One region of the Desulfofarcimen acetoxidans DSM 771 genome, then DNA from elsewhere that is predicted to be linked to it. Evidence: predicted binding sites of a transcription regulator. Region 1 holds the regulator's gene; the other holds the start of a gene.

Evidence for each region. Region 1 encodes CtsR, which represses protease genes until heat stress. Its sites were predicted from a motif close to AAGGTCAANNAAGGTCAAAT; they were not measured.
Region 2: a site for CtsR is predicted at 2,054-2,073, ahead of dnaK (molecular chaperone DnaK). Genes of this name have one in related genera too.

Annotation. Positions count from the first base shown of each region.
Region 1 covers NC_013216.1:272,446-284,101, reverse strand. Annotated here, with positions in the region: gene DTOX_RS01310 (nucleoside triphosphate pyrophosphohydrolase family protein) at 1-5, shown strand, start outside; gene disA (DNA integrity scanning diadenylate cyclase DisA) at 40-1,119, opposite strand; gene radA (DNA repair protein RadA) at 1,119-2,492, opposite strand; gene DTOX_RS01295 (ATP-dependent Clp protease ATP-binding subunit) at 2,638-5,070, opposite strand; gene DTOX_RS01290 (protein arginine kinase) at 5,199-6,260, opposite strand; gene DTOX_RS01285 (UvrB/UvrC motif-containing protein) at 6,265-6,789, opposite strand; gene DTOX_RS01280 (CtsR family transcriptional regulator) at 6,803-7,279, opposite strand; tRNA gene DTOX_RS01275 (tRNA-Asn) at 7,634-7,708, opposite strand; rRNA gene DTOX_RS01270 (23S ribosomal RNA) at 7,750-10,685, opposite strand; tRNA gene DTOX_RS01265 (tRNA-Ala) at 10,785-10,860, opposite strand; tRNA gene DTOX_RS01260 (tRNA-Ile) at 11,029-11,105, opposite strand; rRNA gene rrf (5S ribosomal RNA) at 11,461-11,575, opposite strand.
Region 2 covers NC_013216.1:2,159,115-2,170,770, reverse strand. Annotated here, with positions in the region: gene dnaK (molecular chaperone DnaK) at 97-1,989, opposite strand; gene pepF (oligoendopeptidase F) at 2,263-4,047, shown strand; gene DTOX_RS09850 (DNA topoisomerase III) at 4,162-6,327, shown strand; gene DTOX_RS09845 (IS607 family transposase) at 6,384-7,022, opposite strand; gene DTOX_RS09840 (demethylmenaquinone methyltransferase) at 7,281-7,988, shown strand; gene DTOX_RS09835 (DUF445 domain-containing protein) at 8,485-9,828, opposite strand; gene DTOX_RS09830 (DUF445 domain-containing protein) at 9,842-11,104, opposite strand; gene DTOX_RS09825 (SIMPL domain-containing protein) at 11,416-11,656, opposite strand, start outside.

The sequences.
Region 1 (11,656 bases):
CTTAGAGATAAAGAAACGACGCGATCATGCGCCGTTTTTTTACGTATGTCTTTCTTGTGTAAGCAATTGCTCCCGATACCTGGACAAGCCTTTTTTTATAGAGCGGGCCCTCACTTCACCGATACCCTCCACTTCATCCAGTTCTTCTATGGTAGCGACCAGTACCTTGGAGAGTGTACCGAATCTTTGGACAAGGTTTTCTATAACGGGGAAAGGCAGCCTTGGTAATTTCTCTAAAATTCGATAACCACGAGGAAATACACTCTGATCCAATATGCCGGAACTACCGGGATAACCCAAAGCACGGGCGATTAAAGAGAGATCCAGCAGATCCTCCGCAGGCCAACTCCCGATTATTTTCATAATACTCTGCGGTGGTTTCTCTTCAAGCACAGTACCGTAGTCCTGTATAACCAAAAACCCTTCCTCGGCTACGTTTGCCAATAATTCTTCCAACTGCATGGTGATTAATCTTCCTTCTGTACCCAACTCACTGATATATTTTTCAATTTCTTTAACAATTCTAAGCACCATTTCTACCCTCTGTATAACCTTGGCTACATCGAATAGGGTCACGACCCCATCATATTCCAATATACTTAAGTTAACCAAAACCTTATCCGATACGGCCCGGTACTTTTCCAACGTTTGTACTGCCTGATTGGCCTTGGTTAAGATTACTCCCAAGTCGCGTAATACATACTTTAAATTGCCTTTATAAACACTGATAACACTTCTACGTTGAGAAATGGCTATCACCAGAGCATTTGTCTGTCTGGCCACCCTCTCTGAGGTCCTGTGCCTAATGCCTGTTTCACTGGAGGGTATGTTTTGACTGGGAATTAGCTGCACATTGGCCGCTAAAATCCGTTTGGCATCCTCACTTAGAACGATTGCACCGTCCATTTTGGCTAATTCATAAAGATTGGCGGAAGAATAGTCGGCATTAATAGCAAAGCCTCCTTCGGCTATATCAAGCACTTCAGGGTAGTCACCCACAACAACCAAACCACCCGTCTTAGCCCGCAGTATATTCTCCAAGCCTTCTCTCAGTGATGTACCTGGTGCCACAAAGCGTAATACTTTTAATAGTTGATCCTCAGCTTTCTCTTCTTTCATTACACAATCCCCCCAGACTGCAAGGCTACTTGAACAGCCTCAGTCACAGTTTTCACTCCCACTGCTTTTGATTTACAATCAATGGCAGGATTTATATTAGCTTCAGGAACTATAGTTTTCTTAAATCCGAGCTCTCCGGCCTCAGACAGTCTTTTTTCTATAGAAGCTACAGGTCTGACCTCCCCGGTAAGGCCAATTTCACCTGCCACAGCCAACCCCAACCCCAATGGGCGATCATGAAAACTGGAGGCTATGGCCAAAGCAATACTCAAATCTACCGCGGGTTCCTCTATTTTCACACCGCCCACAGCATTTACATAAATATCATACTTACTTAATTGGTATCCTAATCTTCTCTCCAAAACTGCTATGATTAAGGCCACCCGATTATAGTCGACACCTGTTGCCATACGCCTGGGCAAACCAAAACCTGTTGGACAAACCAATGCCTGAATCTCTACCAGAAGAGGCCGAGTCCCCTCTATCGTAGGGACTATAACTGAACCGGGTACGGGTACCTGCCAATGCTGCATGAATAAAGAACTGGGATTAGTTGCTTCAATTAAACCATTACCTGCCATATTAAAAATACCTATTTCATTGGTCGAACCAAAACGATTTTTAACTCCTCTCAGCAAGCGGAAAGACTGGTGCCTCTCTCCCTCAAAATACAAAACAGCATCTACCATATGCTCAAGCACTTTAGGACCGGCAATTGCCCCGTCCTTTGTCACATGACCGACCAAAAAAATAGCTGTGTCCATCATTTTTGCCAGCCTCATTAGCTGTGAGGCACACTCCCTAACTTGACCAACACTGCCGGGAGAAGAAGAGAGGCTTTCTTTATATATTGTCTGAACCGAATCAATTATAACCAAAAATGGCTTGCGCTCTTTTATCTGCAATTCAACCCGGTCCACATTATTTTCCGCTAAAAGCAATACGTTTTCGCTTATGGAATTAAGCCGCTCCGCCCGCAAACGAACCTGCTGCATTGATTCCTCACCACAGACATATATGACTTCCCTATTATCTTTGCCTATTAAAAAAGCTACCTGCAAAAGAAGCGTGGATTTGCCTATACCAGGCTCACCGCCCAATAAAATTAAAGAGCCCGGCACAATGCCACCACCCAATACGCGATCCATTTCCTTAATACCGGTAGGTATGCGATTTTCTGCATATAGCAGTACCTCTGTTAACAAAACCGGCTGCCTGACAGGCTCTGTTTTCCCCCGCAGAACCGCACCCGCACTTTTAACGGGCATCTCTTCCACCATAGAATTCCAAGCCTCACAAGACGGGCAGCGACCTACCCAACGAGGGCTTTGACTACCACATTCCTGGCAGCAATAGATGGTCTTTTGTTTCATAAACACACGTTCTCCAATACCAAATATAAATTCATTATAACATTTAGCAACTCCTGTAACAAGAAAGTCATGAGGGTGAATTTGGTAATAGAATAAAGATAATTTAATAGGTTATTAAATAAAAGCACCCTGAGAAAGGGCGCTTTTATTTTTTCTCAATTAAAATCTCGCCATCCACCACATTGAGTACAACATGTTCTCCTTTTTTAACCGCTCCTTTTAATAATTCTTCGGATAGTCTATCCTCAACCTGTTTTTGAATCTCACGGCGCAGGGGGCGGGCACCATATGTTTCATCAAAGCCCTTACTGGCTAAGAGTTCTTTAGCTGCTTCCGTCGCTTCCACTTTGATTTCGTTTTCCGCCAATCGGCCAAGCACATCTTTTAGCATCAGACCGACAATTTCATTTAGATGTTTCTGCTCTAAGGAGTGGAACACAATAGTCTCATCCACCCTATTGAGAAATTCCGGCCGAAAAGTTTTACGCAATTCCTGGGTAACATCGCCCTTCATTTTACTATAGCTGTCATTTTCGGCGGTTTGAAAACCAAGCGAGCCAATCTTTCTTATATGACTTACTCCGACATTAGAAGTCATAATAATAACAGTATTGCGGAAATCCACCGCACGACCCTGAGAATCAGTAAGCCGCCCATCTTCCAGAACTTGTAGGAGAATGTTAAAAACATCCGGATGCGCCTTCTCTATTTCATCCAGCAATACTACTGAATAAGGCTTCCTCCTAACCGCCTTGGTCAGTTGACCTCCCTCTTCATACCCTACATAGCCTGGGGGAGCGCCAACCAGCCTGGATACCGCATACTTCTCCATGTATTCAGACATATCTATGCGAATCAAGGCATCATCATCGCCAAAAAGAGCTTCGGCCAGTGCTCTGGCTAACTCAGTTTTGCCCACCCCGGTAGGACCCAGGAAAATAAAGGAGCCTACAGGACGGCCAGGATCTTTTAGGCCTGCCCGTGCACGGCGTACAGCACGGGAAACTGCCCGAACAGCTTCCTCCTGACCGATTACCCTTTGATGCAGTATTTCTTCCATTTTCAAAAGTCTATCCGACTCTTCTTCGGCCAGCTTTTTAACAGGTATACCTGTCCAAGAAGCTACAACATGAGCAATATCTTCTTCACTGACAGCCAGTTCATTGCCGCCTTTTGTTAGATTCCAGGCTTCCCGGCGGTCTTCCAGTTCCTTCTTCAGGGACTGCTCCTGATCCCTTAGCCGGGCCGCTTTTTCAAATTCCTGGCTGTTAATAGCCTCTTCTTTCTCCTTCCGCACCTTTTCCGTTTTACGCTCCAGATCTTTTAAGTCCGGTGGTGCAGTAAAAGCCAGCATACGAACTCTGGAACTTGCTTCGTCCATTAAATCTATGGCCTTATCCGGCAAAAACCGATCTGATATATAGCGGTCAGCCAGCTTAGCTGCATTAACCAGAGCCTCATCACTGATACGAACACGGTGATGGGCTTCATACCTATCTCTTAATCCCTTAAGAATAGCAATGGTTTCTTCCACCGTTGCCTCTTCAACATTAATTGGTTGGAAACGCCGTTCCAGTGCCGCATCTTTTTCTATATACTTGCGATACTCATCCAATGTTGTAGCTCCAATGCATTGCATTTCGCCCCGTGCTAAAGCGGGTTTTAATATATTTGCCGCGTCTATGGCACCTTCTGCGGCACCGGCACCTATCAAAGTATGCAGCTCATCAATAAACAGTACTATGTTGCCCGCTTTAGTAATTTCTTGTGTCACTTTTTTTAAACGGTCTTCAAATTCTCCCCTGTACTTGGTGCCGGCAACCAGAGCAGCTAAATCCAAACTAACGACCCTTTTTGAGAGCAGCGTCTCAGGAACGTTGCCGGAAGATATCCGCTGGGCTAAACCCTCTACAACAGCGGTTTTCCCTACTCCCGGATCACCAAGCAAAACAGGGTTATTTTTAGTTCTGCGGCTTAATACCTGTATAACTCTCTCAATTTCTTTTTCTCTTCCGACTACAGGGTCAAGCTTATCTTCGCGAGCCATTTCTGTCAAATCACGACCGTACTCATCCAGGGCCTTTGTCTGAACATTCCCAGCTTTGCTGCCGCACTGGCCGGAAGCGCAGCCACCCTGCGACGACTGCCCTCCACCCAACATCTGCATAATCATACTGCGTACCTGTTCAATATCAGCACCCAAGGCGTTTAATACCTGTGCTGCCACTCCTTCGCCCTCGCTGATTAATCCCAGCAAAAGATGTTCGGTGCCAACATAATTATGTCCTAAACTCCTGGCTTCAGCTATAGCCAGTTCAAGAACTTTTTTGCCGCGAGGTGTCAGAAACATTTCCTGAGCTACACCTTTGCCTGGACCGACAAGCTGCCCTACCGCTTGGCGAACTGTTTCCGCATCAATATTAAGTGACTCCAACACTTTTGCAGCAACACCCTCACCCTCACGGATTAATCCAAGCAGCAAATGCTCCGTACCGATATATGGAGTAGCCATCCTTTTGGCCTCGTCTTGTGCCAGCACGAATACTTTCTTAGCACGTTCCGTAAATTTATCAAACATAATAGCACCTCCCTTTATTTTATAAAAAACATTATATACTTCCTGACAATTATATCCGACGGAAAATAAGTCAACTTTTAATATGATTGTTAGATAAACCATTAATACATTATAATTGACTGTCTTATCTAACCGTTTAATCTTTCCCTAATTAATTCTGCCCGCAAAATATCCTGATCCACTGTTGTTATTTCTTTGCCTGCTTTTTTTATCAAGTATGCCGGACGCGATAAAACCATTAACTCAGATAGCAGGCCCGTATCTATCCCCTCAATAATATTAAGATCAACACCCAATCTAACATCTGAAAACATACGCATAGTCTCTTCAGCATTAATCATGCGGGCATGTTTCAAAATCCCCAGTGACCGGCAAACACGGTCAGCCAAAAACTCATTCCGTTCTTTCAAGAGTGCCTGGCGGGCAGCCCTCTCCTGAGCCAGAAGTTGTCTTGTAATAGATATAATATTATTTATTATTTCCTCCTCGGCCTGACCTAACGTAATTTGATTGGAGATTTGAAATATATTGCCTAATGCCTGAGTTCCTTCTCCATACATTCCTCGAACAGTTATACCTAACTTAGCAATAGCCGAAAGCACACCGCCAATTTGGTTAGCTAACACCAAACCAGGAAGATGTATCATCACAGAAGCGCGCAAACCGGTTCCAACATTTGTAGGACAGGCTGTCAAATATCCCAGGCGATCGGAATAAGAATAGTCCAGCGTAAATTCCAACCCGTCATCCAATTTATTCATAAGGGACCAGGCGTCTTTAAGCTGCAGACCAGGCAACACACATTGTAAACGAAGGTGATCTTCTTCATTTATCATAATGCTTACCGCCTCATCACTACGCAAAATAACAGCCTTCTTGTTATAGTTATCAAGCAGATCCGGACTAATCAGGTGTTTTTCGACCAGTATACGTCTTTCTACAGGTGTTAATTCACTCATCCAAACCAGTTCCAGCGAGCCAAAACTATTTATAAAATTTTCGTTGCTGACAGCAGCCTTAACTGCATGAATAACTTGTTCGGCATTCTCCACGGGCAGCATATGAGGAAAGGGCCACTGCTTTAGATTACGGGCAATTCTAATTCTGCTGCTGATCACTATATCCGCTTCAGGTGCCGTAGAATCCATCCAGTTGCTGAAAGTATTATTTATTATATCCCTCAAACTCATATCTCTACCCCTTTCGGTAAATGTCCTTCTCCAATAGCCTTATTTGATCACGCAATACAGCAGCCCGTTCAAACTCTTCACGTGCGACACAAGAGGCAAGTTCCGCCTTGAGATTTTCCATTTCTTTTACCAGGCGAATGCTGCCCCCGGTACGCTCCGGCACCTTTCCCGTATGCCTGGAGTTACCGTGAATGCGGCGAAGCAGGGGATCAATTTGCTTGGCTAAATCATCGTAGCAATAGCCGCATCCCAACAGCCCGCTCTTGGCAAACTGTTCACCTGATAAACCGCATTTGCTGCAACTAATATTTTCTCCCGGGGAGGTTTTTAATGAATTCCCATTACCAAATTCATGCTCCAGTAAACCTGCCAAAAAGGTATGCAGGCCAAGCTGAGGAAACCATCCAAAATTATCCATATGCATTTCTTTGGCACATACTTCACACAAACGAATAGTTTTTTTCTTGCCATTTATTATCTCAGTAAACTGAACATTAGCCTGCCTCTCCTGACAGCGTTCACACATCATATTATTCACCTCATTATTTGTTGTCCCTTAAAAGCGAAACAAGCATGGCTTTTAATATTAGGGCTCTTACATTATCACGCCAGGGCAAGTCAACTTTCAGTACATTCCTGTGCATAGCCGCCTTCATCAAACTGGCTTCACGCTGGGTGACAGTGTTCTCCTCCAGCAATCTATTCACTATCCCTTCCGCCGCCGACTGTGAAATTGAATTGCCTATCATCTCAGTTAGATATGTCAAAATGGAAGACGAAGTATCCTCCCTGTTTAACATAAGTTTAACTATGCGTACGAAACCGGCTCCTCCCCGCTGGCTTTCGACCAAAAAACCGTTTTCATAGGTAAATCTCGTGGACAAAACATAGTTTATCTGGGAAGGTACGCATCTAAACTGCTCTGCCAGTTCATTTCTCCTAATTTCGATATATCCTTTAATACTTTCTTTTAGAAGCTGCCTGAGATGCCTTTCAATGAGGTTAGAAAGACTGGACATTTCTATCCACTCCTTTAACTGACTTTGATTGACCTTAACCTTAGTATATCACTTCTATATATATTCTATTCAAATCCGGTTACTGGTTAATTTTTTTATTTAACTAGCTCCTATCTTATTTTTAATCAATAATTCTACGTTTTTCATCTTTTTTGATTTTAAAATTGTTAATGGTCATGATTTTATTTTGATATAATTATTTTAAACGCTTATCAGAAAACAATTTAATTAAGCATGATATTTTATAACCATATTTTAACAAGCAAAATTATTATGTCCAATATATTGTTCTTACAGTCAAAACAGATTATTACACATAAAAAAAAGCTTACTAAACTTAAGTAAGCTTTTTACTGGCTCCCCGAGTAGGACTCGAACCTACAACCTACCGGTTAACAGCCGGTTGCTCCACCATTGAGCTATCGAGGAATATACGCTTTGTTCCATCAAAACTGCACAGCGTGAATATTAAGGTCAAGCGTTCGACCTATTAGTACCGGTCAGCTAAACACATTACTATGCTTACACACCCGGCCTATCTACCTGGTGGTCTTCCAGGGGTCTTATTCTTGCGAAGGGAAACCTAATCTTAAGGTGGGCTTCGCGCTTAGATGCTTTCAGCGCTTATCCCTTCCGGATATAACTACCCGGCATTGCCGCTGGCGCGACAACCGGTACACCAGTGATCCGTCCATCCCGGTCCTCTCGTACTAGGGACAGCTCCTTGCAAGTTTCCTGCGACTGCGATGGATAGGGACCGAACTGTCTCACGACGTTCTGAACCCAGCTCACGTACCGCTTTAATGGGCGAACAGCCCAACCCTTGGGACCTACTACAGCCCCAGGATGCGATGAGCCGACATCGAGGTGCCAAACCTCCCCGTCGATGTGAACTCTTGGGGGAGATAAGCCTGTTATCCCCGGGGTAGCTTTTATCCGTTGAGCGACGGCTCTTCCACTCGATACCGCCGGATCACTAAGCCCGACTTTCGTCCCTGCTCGACCTGTATGTCTCGCAGTCAAGCTCCCTTTTGCCTTTGCACTCTGTGAGCGCGATTTCCAACCGCGCTGAGGGAACCTTTGGGCGCCTCCGTTACTTTTTGGGAGGCGACCGCCCCAGTCAAACTGCCCGCCTGACAATGTCCACCGGCCTGATTCAAGGCCGTATGTTAGAACTTCAATACTGCAAGGGTGGTATCCCAACGTTGGCTCCGCCAAGGCTGGCGCCCTGACTTCTCTGCCTCCCACCTATCCTGTACATGCAATACCAAAATCCAATATCAAGCTGCAGTAAAGCTCCACGGGGTCTTTCTGTCCTATCGCAGTTAGCCGGCATCTTTACCGGCAGTTCAATTTCACCGAGCCCCTCGTTGAGACAGTGCCCAAATCGTTACGCCTTTCGTGCGGGTCAGAACTTACCTGACAAGGAATTTCGCTACCTTAGGACCGTTATAGTTACGGCCGCCGTTTACCGGGGCTTCAATTCAAAGCTTCGAGTTTCCCCTGACCTCTCCTCTTAACCTTCCGGCACCGGGCAGGCGTCAGCTCCTATACTTCATCTTAGCGATTTAGCAGGAACCTGTGTTTTTGGTAAACAGTCGCTTGGGCCTTTTCTCTGCGGCCTCTTCACGCTCCGAATGTTAAATCTTCACGCTAGTGAGGCACCCCTTCTCCCGAAGTTACGGGGTCATTTTGCCGAGTTCCTTAACGAGGGTTCTCTCGCGCGCCTTAGGATTCTCACCCTACCTACCTGTGTCGGTTTGCGGTACGGGCACCAATTAGTCTCGTTAGAGGTTTTTCTTGACAGTATGGGTTCAACCACTTCGGTACTTATTTTCCCTCCCCATCACTTCTCAGGCTTTATGTCAGACGGATTTGCCTGTCTGACGCCCTACGAGCTTGGACGCGCTTTTCCATCCGCGCGCTTGGCCTACCCTCCTGTGTCACCCCATCCTGATAATGACTTTTGGTGGCATAGGATTTTCAACCTATTGTCCATCGCCTACGCCTTTCGGCCTCGGCTTAGGTCCCGGCTTACCCTGGGCGGACGAGCCTTCCCCAGGAATCCTTAGGTTTTCGGCGGGCAGGATTCTCACCTGCCTTTTCGCTTACTTATACCGGCATTCTCACTTCCATACGCTCCACCGCTCCTTACGGTACGACTTCGCTGCATATGGAACGCTCCTCTACCATGTCTTGCGACATCCGTGGCTTCGGTGACATGCTTTAGCCCCGTTACATTTTCGGCGCAGGGCCACTTGACCAGTGAGCTATTACGCACTCTTTGAATGGTGGCTGCTTCTAAGCCAACATCCTGGTTGTCTGTGCAACCCCACATCCTTTTCCACTTAGCATGTCTTTGGGACCTTAGCCGACGGTCTGGGCTGTTTCCCTTTTGACTATGAACCTTAGCACCCATAGTCTGACTCTTGAGTATTCTTTAATCCGGCATTCGGAGTTTGATTGAGTTCGGTAACCGGTGAAGGCCCCTAGCCCAGTCAGTGCTCTACCTCCGGATTTTTTTCTCAAGGCTAGCCCTAAAGCTATTTCGAGGAGAACCAGCTATCTCCGGGTTCGATTGGCATTTCACCCCTACCCACGTTTCATCCGCCTCCTTTTCAACGAAGGTCGGTTCGAGCCTCCACTTTATTTTACTAAAGCTTCACTCTGAACATGGGTAGATCACCCGGTTTCGGGTCTACTCCAACGGACTTGCCGCCCTATTAAGACTTGCTTTCGCTTCGGCTCCGTCTTTTCTGACTTAACCTTGCCCGTTAGATGTAACTCGCCGGTCCGTTCTACAAAAAGTACGCCGTCACACTTTTAACGTGCTTCGACTGGCTTGTAAGCATACGGTTTCAGGTTCTTTTTCACTCCCCTTCCGGGGTGCTTTTCACCTTTCCCTCACGGTACTAATCACTATCGGTTGCTGCAGGTATTTAGCCTTGGGAGGTGGTCCTCCCTGTTTCCCACGGGGTTCCTCGTGTCCCGCGGTACTTGGGATCCACTCTAAACTTCTCGCCTTTTCGCCTACAGGGTTGTTACCTTTTATAACGGGCCTTTCCAGGCCGCTTCGGCTAAAGCAATGGTTTGTGATGAGTGTCCCGCTACCCCTAATCTGCAAGCAGTTTAGGTTTTGGCTGGTCCCTTTTCGCTCGCCGCTACTCGGGGAATCGCTGTTGCTTTCTTTTCCTCAGGGTACTAAGATGTTTCAGTTCCCCTGGTGCCCTCCTATAACCTATGGATTCAGTTATAGGTGACGAGGGTTTGCCTCGCCGGGTTGCCCCATTCGGATATCCACGGATCGTTGCCTGCTTGCGGCTTCCCGTGGCTTTTCGCAGCTTGCCGCGTCCTTCTTCGGCCTGCAGCACCTAGGCATTCGCCGTATGCTCTTTTTTGCTTGACCTATCTTTTGCGCTTGAGAGTTCTATTTGTGTTACTAAATAGAGCTTTTCTTTTGCTTCACGCTGTGTAGTTTTCAAAGAACAATATTAATAAATTTTTATGGTGGAGATGAGCGGAATCGAACCGCTGACCCCCTGCTTGCAAGGCAGGTGCTCTCCCAGCTGAGCTACACCCCCATAATCAATATTTGAAGTTCAACGTTAGAGATTCGATTAAAACCACTCGATTCTCAACATACTGCTTCAAACCATAAACCCCAATTTCTATGCAATTACTATTAAGAATAAGCAACATTCTCATCTTTCAATATACAAAGATCTTTTCGAACTTTGAATTTTGAGAAATGGTGGGCCTAGGTGGACTTGAACCACCGACCTCACGCTTATCAGGCGTGCGCTCTAACCAACTGAGCTATAGGCCCGAAATTTCACACCGTTAGCAACGGCGAAGGATACTTTATCACTTGCTTTTCCCTAAACCAATGCACAAATACCGGATAATTTTCAGTTTATTTCTTGCAGTGAACTACCCCCGCTTACATTCCACTAAGAAGCGGGGGCTTCCAAAGGAACATCAACGAGCGTTTCCTGATTCATCAGCCACGGCCTACCGTTACAAAGAGCAATAGGTCTTACACGGCCTCCAGCAGGCATGATTTCGGGCGGTCCCCGCCCTACAAACTATAATCTAAGCCGCCATTCATCCCACCACCTTAGAGGTGAGGGAATTCTGGCGGGGTTTGGTTAAATAACCCCTGTTTAAGGGGTAAAATTAGTTTCCGGCAACGTCTTACTCTCCCAGGGGGTAACCCCAAGTACCATCAGCGCTGAAGAGCTTGACTTCCGTGTTCGGGATGGGAACGGGTATGACCTCTTCGCTATTGCCACCGGAAAAAGCCTCTCAAAACTAAACAGTTTGTCGATGGATGTCGACCAATATTGAGAAGTGGTAGGTAAGAAATTAGCTGTGAGA
Region 2 (11,656 bases), 1.9 Mb from region 1:
ATTTTCATCTTAAACTACCTTGATGCAGCCTCATTAAGAAGCTGTTGAAATATGCCTTACTCCCATATTACCTAAAGCGATTATATTGCCTCAATATTATTTTTCTTCAAATTCCGCATCCACCACACCGCTGTCATTCCGGTGCCCGCCACCGCAGTTGCCGCCGCTGCAGCCACCTGCTTCACCCTGCTGTTGATAAGCTGCTTGTGATAAGGCATAGACAGCCTGCTGCAAATCACTCTGCAGGGCTCTAATACGGTCAACCGGTGCATTTTCTTTCAGTGCAGTCTTTAAATCGCTCAGCAATTCTTCTATACGTGCTTTCTCGTGTACCGGAACTTTATCTCCCAAATCTTTCAGCTGTCTGTCTGCCTGGTAGGCCAAAGTATCTGCCTCATTGCGCGCTTCTACTTCCTGCTTGCGTTTTTTATCTTCAACTGAGTTGGCCTCGGCTTCTCTCACCATACGGTCAATTTCCGACTGATCCAAGCTGGTGGAACCGCTGATGGTTATTGTTTGCTCTTTTCCGGTTCCGTTATCTTTAGCGCTGACTTTCAAAATACCGTTAGCATCAATATCAAAGGTTACCTCAATTTGCGGTATCCCCCTGGGAGCCATAGGAATTCCGTCAAGCTTGAACTGGCCGAGCGAGCGGTTGTCACGGGCCATTTCTCTCTCACCCTGCAGTACATGAATATCAACTGCCGGTTGATTGTCTTCCGCCGTGCTGAATACCTGGCTGCGTCTAACCGGGATAGTAGTATTTCGCTCTACAATTCTTGACATAACCCCGCCCAGAGTTTCCACTCCCAGGGACAGAGGAGTTACATCCAAAAGCAGTACATCTTTTACCTCACCGGCCAATACACCGCCCTGAATAGCCGCTCCCACTGCCACTACTTCATCCGGGTTTACCCCCTGATGCGGTTCTTTGCCACCTGTCAACTGGCGCACCATTTTCTGCACAGCCGGGATACGGGTAGAACCACCTACCAGAATTACTTCATCAATGTCTTTTTCCGTCAGTTTGGCATCAGACAGTGCTGCCATTACCGGGCCGCGGCAGCGTTCAACCAGATGGTGGGTAATATCATCAAATTTAGCTCTGGTTAATTTCATATCCAAGTGTCTGGGACCGGAAGCATCAGCCGTAATAAAAGGCAGGTTAATCTGAGTTTCCATAGTAGTGGAAAGCTCCATTTTGGCCTTCTCCGCCGCCTCGCTCAAACGCTGCAAAGCCTGCTTATCTTTTCTCAAATCGATCCCGTTATCCTTTTTAAACTCTTCTGCCATCCAGTCTACCAGCACTTTGTCAAAATTATCGCCACCCAGGTGAGTATCACCGTTGGTAGCTTTAACCTCAAACACACCATCACCCACGTCCAGTATGGATACGTCAAAAGTACCGCCACCCAGGTCAAAGACCAGGATAGTCTGGTTTGTTTTTTTATCCAGGCCATAAGCCAGGGCCGCGGCAGTAGGCTCGTTAATAATCCGCAATACATTTAAACCGGCAATCTTGCCCGCATCTTTGGTAGCCTGGCGCTGGGCATCATTAAAATATGCAGGTACAGTGATAACAGCATCAGTTACTTTTTCACCCAAATACTTGGCGGCATCATCTGCCAGTTTGCGTAAAACCATAGCGGATACTTCTTCAGGAGAGTACAATTTACCGCGAATATCAAATTTTACTGTATCATTGGCCCCTGCAACTGTTTTATAAGGCAGCAATTGTCTTTCCTCGGCCACTTCAGAAAAACGGCGACCGATAAAACGTTTTACAGAATATAAAGTATTCTCCGGGTTCAATACAGACTGCCGTCTGGCAACCTGCCCTACCAACCTTTCCCCGTCCTCTTTATATGCCACCACCGAGGGTGTAGTACGGGCTCCTTCCGCATTTACAATGACTGCCGGCTTACCGCCTTCCATAACCGCAACAACTGAATTAGTAGTACCCAAGTCAATACCTACAGTTTTAGCCATAATACAAACCCCCTTAGATTATATTAATTATTTTTTGTTAACAGTTTGACTTGCCGGAATCAATCTCTGACCATCTTTGACCTTAATATACATCAATTAAATTCCCCTGTCAATAATATAGTTTTAGTTTTTTCTTGAATTTTTAATAATATTAGAAAAGAATTCTGTTCAAGAAAGTCGTCTTAAATTTCCTTAAGTATAAAAAAAACATTGCATAATTTAAACATAAAACAGATAATATTGTAAGATACCACAGTTTTGAAAGGAGAAGCTATGATAAACGCAACAGCAGACAAATACTCCTGGGACTTAACCGCTATCTTCCCCTCTGACACAGCCTGGGAAGATGCCTTAAAGCAAATACAGGAGCTAACCTCCAAAGTCACCTCTATGCAGGGCAATCTAACCGTTTCGGCAGAAAACCTGTATGCCGCTCTGGCCGATATTGACCGGTTATCCATCAAACTGGAGCAGGCTTATAGTTACGCCAGGTTGGCTTTTGACACTTCCATGGGTGACAACACAGCCAAAACACGCTATGAGAGAATTGATGCTTTGTCTTCGGGAATAGACGCACAATTGTCTTTTGTTGAACCGGAACTGCTCCAATTAAATGAAGAAAGCTTCCTATCTTATAAAAAACAGCTGCCGGAACTGGAAATATACTCTTTTAAATTTGAAAAACTATTTGCTCTGAAAAAACATGTCCTCTCACCGGATATTGAACAAATTTTGACTAAAATGAACTCTCTGGGCCGCTCCTTTAAAAAAATATTTGACGATATAGCTGTCAATGATTTAGATTTTCCCGAAGTGGCAGGTTCCGACGGGCAAAAGTTTACCGCCGGCGAGGCTAATTATCTCAAGTGCATGACTTCTCAAGACAGGGTTTTGCGTGAGAATTATTTTAAGGGACTGCTCAATACTTACGCCTCACACAAAAATTCCATTACCTCCACTTATTATGGAGCAGTTAAAAACAGCATATTCACTGCCGGTATCAGAAACTTCAGCTCATCACTGGATATGGCCCTTTCCAGCAACTTCATACCGCCGGGAGTTTACGATAACTTAATCAGCACCGTGCGCAGCAATGTCGACAAGCTGCAGCGCTATATAGCTTTGCGTCAAAAAATCCTTGGTCTGCCGGAAATTCATTTTTACGACCTGTTTGTCCCGGTGGTCAAAGATATGAATAAAACCTACACTTTTGAAGAGGCCAGAGATATTGTGCTGGAGGCACTGGCTGTTCTGGGAGAGGATTATGTAGGAATACTGAAGCGGGCTTTTTCCGAGCGATGGATCGATGTCTACCCGGCTAAAGGCAAGAGATCAGGTGCTTACGCTATGGGAATTTACGGCACTCACCCTTTCTCCCTGTTAAACTTCTCCGGTACTGTAGAGGATATTTTCACCCTGGCCCATGAGTTAGGCCATGTAATGCACAGTTATTTCAGCAATGAAAACCAGCCTTACATAAATTCACATTATGTAATTTTTACGGCCGAAGTGGCCTCAACCGTAAACGAGACTCTGCTCTTAAACTTTTTATTAAAGAAATCAACCTCTGAGCAGGAAAAAGCCAACTTGTTGAGCATGCATCTGGACAGCATCCGCTCGACCCTTTATCGCCAGACATTTTTTGCGGATTTTGAAAAGCAGGTTCACGAAACCGTGGAAAAAAATCAGCCTCTAACCCCGGAGACACTGCAAACCGTCTATAAAGACTTATATAAACTGTATTATGGAGAGAATTTTGTCATTGATACGGAATTAACCTGTGAATGGCTGCGAATACCTCATTTTTACTCCCCCTTTTATGTCTACCAGTATGCAACAGGTATTTCAGCGGCTATAAGCATAGCAGCCGGCATCTTGAATAAAAACCGGTCATTTTTAACAGGCTATAAGAATTTTCTTAAATCCGGAGGTTCTAAACACCCAATAAACTTGCTGCAAGAGGCAGGTGTGGATATGTCAACACCACAGCCCATCCAAGATGCTTTAAATGATTTTGAAAACTCGGTAAAACAACTTTCGTCTATTTTAAAGTTATAGCCAGGCATAAACCAGACATTAATCTCTATCACTTTTACAATATATTTTATAATTCAAAAAAATCAAGGCAAGATAAAGAAATAAAAGAAATCGGAACCTATTGAGGAGGCACTGATGAAATCACTAGTCTTAGCGGAAAAACCTAGTGTCGCCAGGGAAATTGCCAGGATACTGAACTGTACTATAAAGGGTAAAGGATACCTTGAGGGCAACAAATATATTGTCACCTGGGCTCTGGGGCACCTGGTAACTCTGGCAGAACCGGAGGATTATGACGAGAAATACAAGACCTGGCGAACAGAAGACCTGCCCATGCTGCCTGCTGAAATGAAAACCGTGGTAATCAAGAAAACAGGTCCACAGTTTCATATAGTAAGCAAATTGATGAAACGTCCGGATGTCCGGGAATTGATTATTGCCACCGACGCCGGGCGGGAGGGAGAACTTGTGGCCAGATGGATCATGAAACAGGCCCGCTGCCAAAAACCTTTTAAACGCCTATGGATATCTTCGCTGACTGACGAAGCTATCAGAGAAGGCTTTACCAGGTTAAGACCAGGTACTGAGTATAATAACCTGTATGATTCAGCAATCTGCCGGGCCGAGGCTGACTGGTTAATCGGACTCAATGTAACCCGGGCCCTTACTGTTAAGTACAATGCCCAGCTGTCTGCCGGACGGGTACAGACCCCCACTCTGGCCATGCTGGTTAGCCGGGAAAAAGAGATAAAAAGGTTTGTGCCGACTGATTTCTGGACAGTCAAGGCTAATTTGGGCAAATTCCAGGCTGAATGGCGAGATAAGTCAGGAAAACATAACCGATTTTCTGATTGCCTGCAAGCAGAAACAATTGTTAATAAGGTAAAAGAAAAGTCCGGAGAAGTAATCGATCTTATAACTCAGGAAAAAAGTGAGCAACCTCCTCTGGCTTATGACTTGACCGAACTGCAAAGGGATGCCAATAAAAAGTTCGGCTACACAGCACAGAAAACTCTTGCAGGCCTGCAAATGCTGTATGAAAGACATAAGTTAGTAACTTATCCCAGAACCGACTCGCGCTATTTAACCTCTGATATGGTACCAACACTGATGCCCAGATTGAAAGCCGTATCGGGCGGTTATTTCGCAGAACTGGTTAAGCCATTGACCGCAAAACCCTTGCCGATAAACAAAAGACTGGTGGATAACAGCAAGGTTACCGACCACCACGCAATTATACCTACCACAGAAAGAGCCAACCTGGCGGCATTGACTGCCGAGGAAAAAAATATCTATGATTTAATAGTACGGCGTTTCATAGCTGTATTCTACCCGGCCTACAGCTATAAGCAAACAACTGTTATAGTGCTCATAGCAGGTGAACATTTTCATGCATCAGGTAAGGTAGTTACCAATCCAGGCTGGAAGGCTGTTTATAATAATGAATCAAGGGAGAAAGACACAGGCTATGACGACACTCCGGAACAGAATTTGCCGCCGCTTAAAAAAGGTGACAAAGTAAAGGTACTGTCCTGCAAGTCTGTTAAAGGACAAACCAAACCGCCGGCCCGCTATACAGAAGCCAGCTTACTTTCGGCTATGGAACACCCGGGTAAATTTATTGAGGACGAGATACTGAAAGAATCTGTGAAGGAAAGTGGACTGGGCACCCCCGCGACAAGGGCGGAAATAATAGAAAAGATTATCTCCTCTAATTATGTCGAACGGCGTGGAAAAGAGTTAATCCCCACAGCCAAAGGCATTCAATTAGTAGAACTCGTACCGCCTGAGCTAAAGCAGGCAGACTTAACTGCTAAATGGGAGCAGCAGCTGCATGATATAGCTATGGGTAAATCCAAACGCACAAAGTTCATTTCAGGCATCAGAGAGCACGCAGAGAAAATTGTAACTACCGTATTGAACAGTTCCAGCACTTTTAAACCGGATAATGTTACCGGCAACAAGTGTCCCAAATGTAGAAAGTTTCTGCTTTCAGTAAAAACTAAAAGAGGCAGCAACCTGGTCTGTCCTGACCGTAGCTGCGGACACAGGCAGGTAGAAAAAGAAACCAGCAACAGGCCCTGCCCCCAGTGTAAAAAGAGAAGGATGGAAATCAGAGAAGGCAAGGGCGGTAAGATTATTGTCTGCACTCACTGCCGGTACCAGGAAAAATATGTATTACAGCCTAAACGTGAAGCAAAGGTCAATATAAAGGCTTACAGTGACAGCGCGCCTCTGGTAACAAACCTGTCAATTCTGGCCAATTTTAAATTTAACGGGGCTAAAGAAAAAAGTGATTAGTCTGCAAACTCCGGAGTCTTCTGAATCCAAGGAAGATTCCGGCCTTCCCGCAGGTATTACTTTACCAATAAGATTTCTTCCTTAATAATATCAGTTATTTTTTTGGCTACCCTATTACCACGCTTTCCATATATCCTCGAAGAAAAAGAAGTAATTATATATATTAAATCCTCCAGTAATTCATCCTGGTTTTCAGACTTTTCATTCAATTCAATAAACTCTATCTTCACCTTATATGATAATAAAAACTCCCGTAAATAATTGTACCCCAAACCGGCCAACCGATCTTTATTTTCAGTTAATACAATGTCAACTTCCCCTTTTATGGCCTGCTTTAGCAATTTAGCAAGTTCTTCCCTGTTCTCTTTCAGACCCGAGCTTATTTCCGTATATACAGCTGCCACACGGTAATCCTTTTCAACCGCATAAGTAATTAATCTCTCTTTCTGTCGCTGCAAACTCCCGTTATCAGCATATTCCTGATTGGCAACCCTGGCGTAAACAGCACAGCGCAGCTGTGCACCGATAGTTTCGGGGGTACCTAAAAGTGCCAGAACCTGTGACTCCCTATAACGCCTGTGACCACCAGGGGTTCTTACGGAAGTTAACTGACCGGTATTATCCCATCTTCTGACGGTTTCCGGCCAAACATTTAATAACTTTGCCACCTGGTTTACTGTCAGTAATTTATCCACCTTGATCAACTCCTACATACATTTTAAAATATGTAGAAAAGAAGAGCAATACACATATTAACAAAATAATAAAATATCTGAGAATATTAGCATTTTTATCGGAAAATATTATATTAAATATTCGTACAAGCTTAAAAATAGAAATCTCAACATGATAAATTGTATTGCAATACCTCTGGTTATTGTATAATATTGTTTGGAGACAAGCTTACTATCATTGTCACCGGACTAAAATTCACTTCTGAAAGAGGTTAAGCTATGGCAAAGTCCAAAGAAGAACGCGTTCATGATGTTTTCGAAACAATATCCGAAAAATATGACTTTATGAACTCCGTGATCAGTTTTCAGCGCCATATTGCCTGGCGAAAAGATACGATGAAGAAGATGGAAGTTAAAAAAGGTTCGTCAGCTCTGGATGTATGCTGTGGTACGGCGGATTGGGCGATTGCCCTGGCTCTTGCAGTAGGCTCCACAGGAACTGTATATGGCCTGGATTTTAGTAAAAACATGCTCAAGATAGGTCAAGACAAAATAGCTGAAAGAGGATTGAAACAAATTAAGCTGGTTCACGGAAACGCTATGGATCTGCCTTTTGAGGATAACTCTTTTGATTATGTAACCATAGGCTTCGGCTTACGAAATGTGCCTGATTATCTGAAAACGCTGCAGGAAATGCGACGGGTAGCCAGGCCGGGCGGAAAGGTGGTCTGCCTGGAAACATCTCAGCCGGAGATCCCGATCTTTCGCCAGTTTTATTATGCTTATTTCCGCCATGTTATGCCACTTTTAGGTAAAATGATTGCTAAAAGCTATAGCCAGTATTCCTGGCTGCAGGAATCAGCCAGGGATTTTCCGGGCAGAAAAGAGCTGGCCGATATGTTCAGACAAGCAGGGCTGATCAATGTCATAGTAAAACCTTATACCCTTGGTGTTGCAGCTATGCACATGGGGTTTAAGCCTCAATAAGGCATCCAACTCAAAATAAGGAACCTTTCCCTGGCAAGAGAAAGGTTCCTTTTTAAGGGTTCACAAATGATTTTATCGCCGGCTGCTATGCATCCCTACACAACTCAGAAAAATCTTCCGACTAATCTGAACCATTGCAGAACACACAGTAACCTTTGCTTGACTGTTATGAATATCTTAGAAGCTCACAACAATCTCTCGACTGTTATAAACCTCAAAAACTCAAAAAAGTTTTATTCGAAACTCATAACAATCTTATCCTAACCGGTAAGTATCATTTACGACCATATAATAATCGTGCGAAAATTACCGATTTGCCCTCCGGCTAACTGACTTTACCAGTCAATATTACCTGCGGCCGGCTGTTGCTACAAATTTCTTTGTCATTGCAACGACCTCGGTTTTAATCAATGTGAACCCGTTGATCCTATTATGCTCCCTTATTATCTTTTTATAAGTATTAAATTATTCCATTATAACCGTTAACTGTCACGTTCTACATTAACCAGGATTTTATAACCGGTACTACTACCGGATCATAAAACAAATTTAAAAACAAAAAAATCAGGAGACCGACTAAGGCACCGACTAATGAACCGTTGACTCTAATCCATTGCAAATCATTTCCTGCCTTATCCTCAACAAACCTGTTCAGGTCTTCATTGGTCAAAGAACTAAGCGTTTCTCTGACTATATTACCAATCAATTTATGCTCCGATTCAATAATTTGGAATATTATTTTCTTAAAATATTTATTAAGCCGGTCTTTATTTTTAGAATCCTGTTTTAATCGCTGCCAGAATATATTAACTTGTCCGATCAGCCAGTTGACAAATGAAGAAATCTCACTATCAATTGGCTTCTGCTTATTTCCCGCTAAACCATCTTCTGTTCCATATAAAGGCTGGTTTACCTTTTTTATCGCTGAATTTATCAGTACTTCCAGTATGGAACCCAAATCCACACGTTCTATAATTGTTTTTTTCCAAATATTTAGGGTTTTAGACCAGGAAGGATTACGGTCAAATTTAGACGGAAGCTCGGAAAATATTGTCTTCAGCCTGAGTCGCAAAGGATGTCCCTCATTCTTTAAGTCCCGCAGCACTTCCAGTAATTCAAATTGCAAGGCTTCTGCCGCATCATCAAGATTTATCGTGTTGGTAATTTCAGCTATCTTCCCTAAAGCTCTGCTCAATAATGATTGAGTTCTCCTATCTTTTATTTCTTCCATAATCTCACGAATTCTATCTCTGGTACCGGGTTTCTCAGCAATCAAAATCATTTCATCAAGTATAAGATTCAGCCATTTCTCATCTTCCCCCTTTTCCGTCAACCATGTGCCCAGCCTTTTCAACAATGGTCCTATATCCAGCCTATCGGCATTTTCTTTAATCATACTTTCAATATACTGAGCTGTTTTGGCAATGTCGATCTTGTCGAAAATTTTTTGTATAAATTTAGCCGCTATTTCTATAAAGTATGGAGAACCCTGCTTCTCCGCCCAATCAATAAACATGTTGACCAAATGCAGCCTATTCAATCGATTTTTAATAGAAGCAGTGCTCAATAACTCCTCTTCAATCATACCTGCCAGAGAGTCAATAAGCTTTTCCCGGTTGGAAGGTATAATAGCAGTATGCCAGGGAAAACCGAGCGGTTTTCTAAATAAAGCGGTAACGGCAAACCAGTCCGCAATACCACCTACCAGCGCTGCTTGCATCACAAAAAATATAAGATTTACAATAAACAAATTACCTAAATAATACTTCAAAAAAGTCGCCGCAAGGAATATAGCAAAAGAAAGTGCCAGGATCCGGTTAGCAAATTTATTATACACCATTAATTTTCACGTCCTATGTCATCCAAAAGGTTAATAAAAATATTAATACGCCCGTTAAACCACCAACTACAGACCCGTTAATGCGTATCATCTGCAAATCATTACCCACCCTGTTTTCTATAAATTCTACCAGTAAATATCCTGAAAAGCGGTTCAAGCTTTCCTTGATAATTATTCCTATTTGTTTGTGCTGGCGATCAATCCAGTTATTCAGAGCTGACTTAACAACCTCATTGAGCCTGTCCTGCTTTACATAATCTTTTTTAAAGTTTTTAATTAATCTATCTATGTATCCGTCTGTCCAACTGTATAATTGCCAGGTTTTATCCTGCGCTGCCGCCGCTTCCTCCCGCAAAGCCCGTATAAAAGCAACCACAGCATTTTGTATATGCAAGTTTTGCTCAATCTGGTTTATTTTCCAGGCTTCCAGTTTATTAATTATTCTTGTATCCTGCTTAAGATTTAAAAGTATAGCCTGAATTCTGACTTTAATTTTATCGCGCCAAAATGAAGCAGGTTCTTTTATCTCTTTGAGAAATTTAAGCAGTTCCGCTTGAAGGTAGTCAGCAATAATCTCCGGAGGCAGACGCAGTATAAAACTTAATATTATTTCGTTAGCTACTTTTCTTCTCAACAAACCTTGCTCGTATAGTTTTCTGAAATTGCAATAAAGGTTTAAAATCATGATTTTCATTTGGCGGTGACCGCAAATTCTGATTAACTCGTCAAGAAAGTAATCAATAACTTTTTCATCATAGCCGTTTTTCAGGGACCATTCCACAACCTCCAGCAGCAAGGGGGACAATTTTATTTTTAAGGCATTTTCTTTCAATAAATCTTCTAAATATTTACCGGTATCCTCTGGATTAATATTAACCCAAATATCCCTTATAATTCTGTTTAGGATGACTTTAATATTTTTATTTCCCCCATATTCTGTAATATATCTTATTAACAGATCTGAAATATTGTAGCCGGCCAATCTCTTTTTAATGTTATCCCTGGTCAGCAGTTCGTTCTCAGCCATATCAATTAAAGTATTGAAAATTTTATCACGGTTTTTAGGGATTATTTCCGTTCGCCAGGGTATACCTAAAGGCTTGCGAAACAGCGCCGAAACAGCAAACCAGTCCGCTAACCCACCAATCATAGCAGCACCGAAAAGGCTTTCCAATAATCCTCCGGCAAAGCTTGAGCGGAAAGGGAAGCTGATTAAAAAACCAACAGTTACGACTGCTAAGGTGATACTCGCCTTATGATAATTGTTTTTGCTCAAGATATTCACTTCTTTTCCTTAGCTTTTAAGCTTTAGCAATATATTGCTAAAGCTTAAATTTTTTATTTCCATTGATCACAAGTGCTATGGCTGCCCGAAAGCTGCTTAAAGAGACTTTCTTGTCCCGGGTCTGAATCATTCTGTAATTCTTCTTTTAAAGAAGATATTCCTCCCGATTGAGCAATTTTATTAACAGGAAAATCGCCTTAAACAGCTTTCGGGCAGCCACAGATCCATCATAAGCATAACTTCCGGGCGCGCACAGAAAAGCACCTGAATATTTTTCCAGGTGCTTTTCCATCACATTCAATCTATTTTATACTGAACTCAACATTTACCACCGCGGTTATTTCCTTCTCCAAGGAAGACGTATCATTTATACCCATATCGGATACATCAGTTGAATTGGGCTGGGTAATTTGAAATACTCCCATTTTGGCGGAGCGCAGTATACCTATCCTACTGCCGGAATTATCGGCCAGTGATTCGGCTCTGTTTTTTGCATCCTTGGCTGCTTCCGCCAGCATGCTGACCTTTAATTCATTAAGCTTG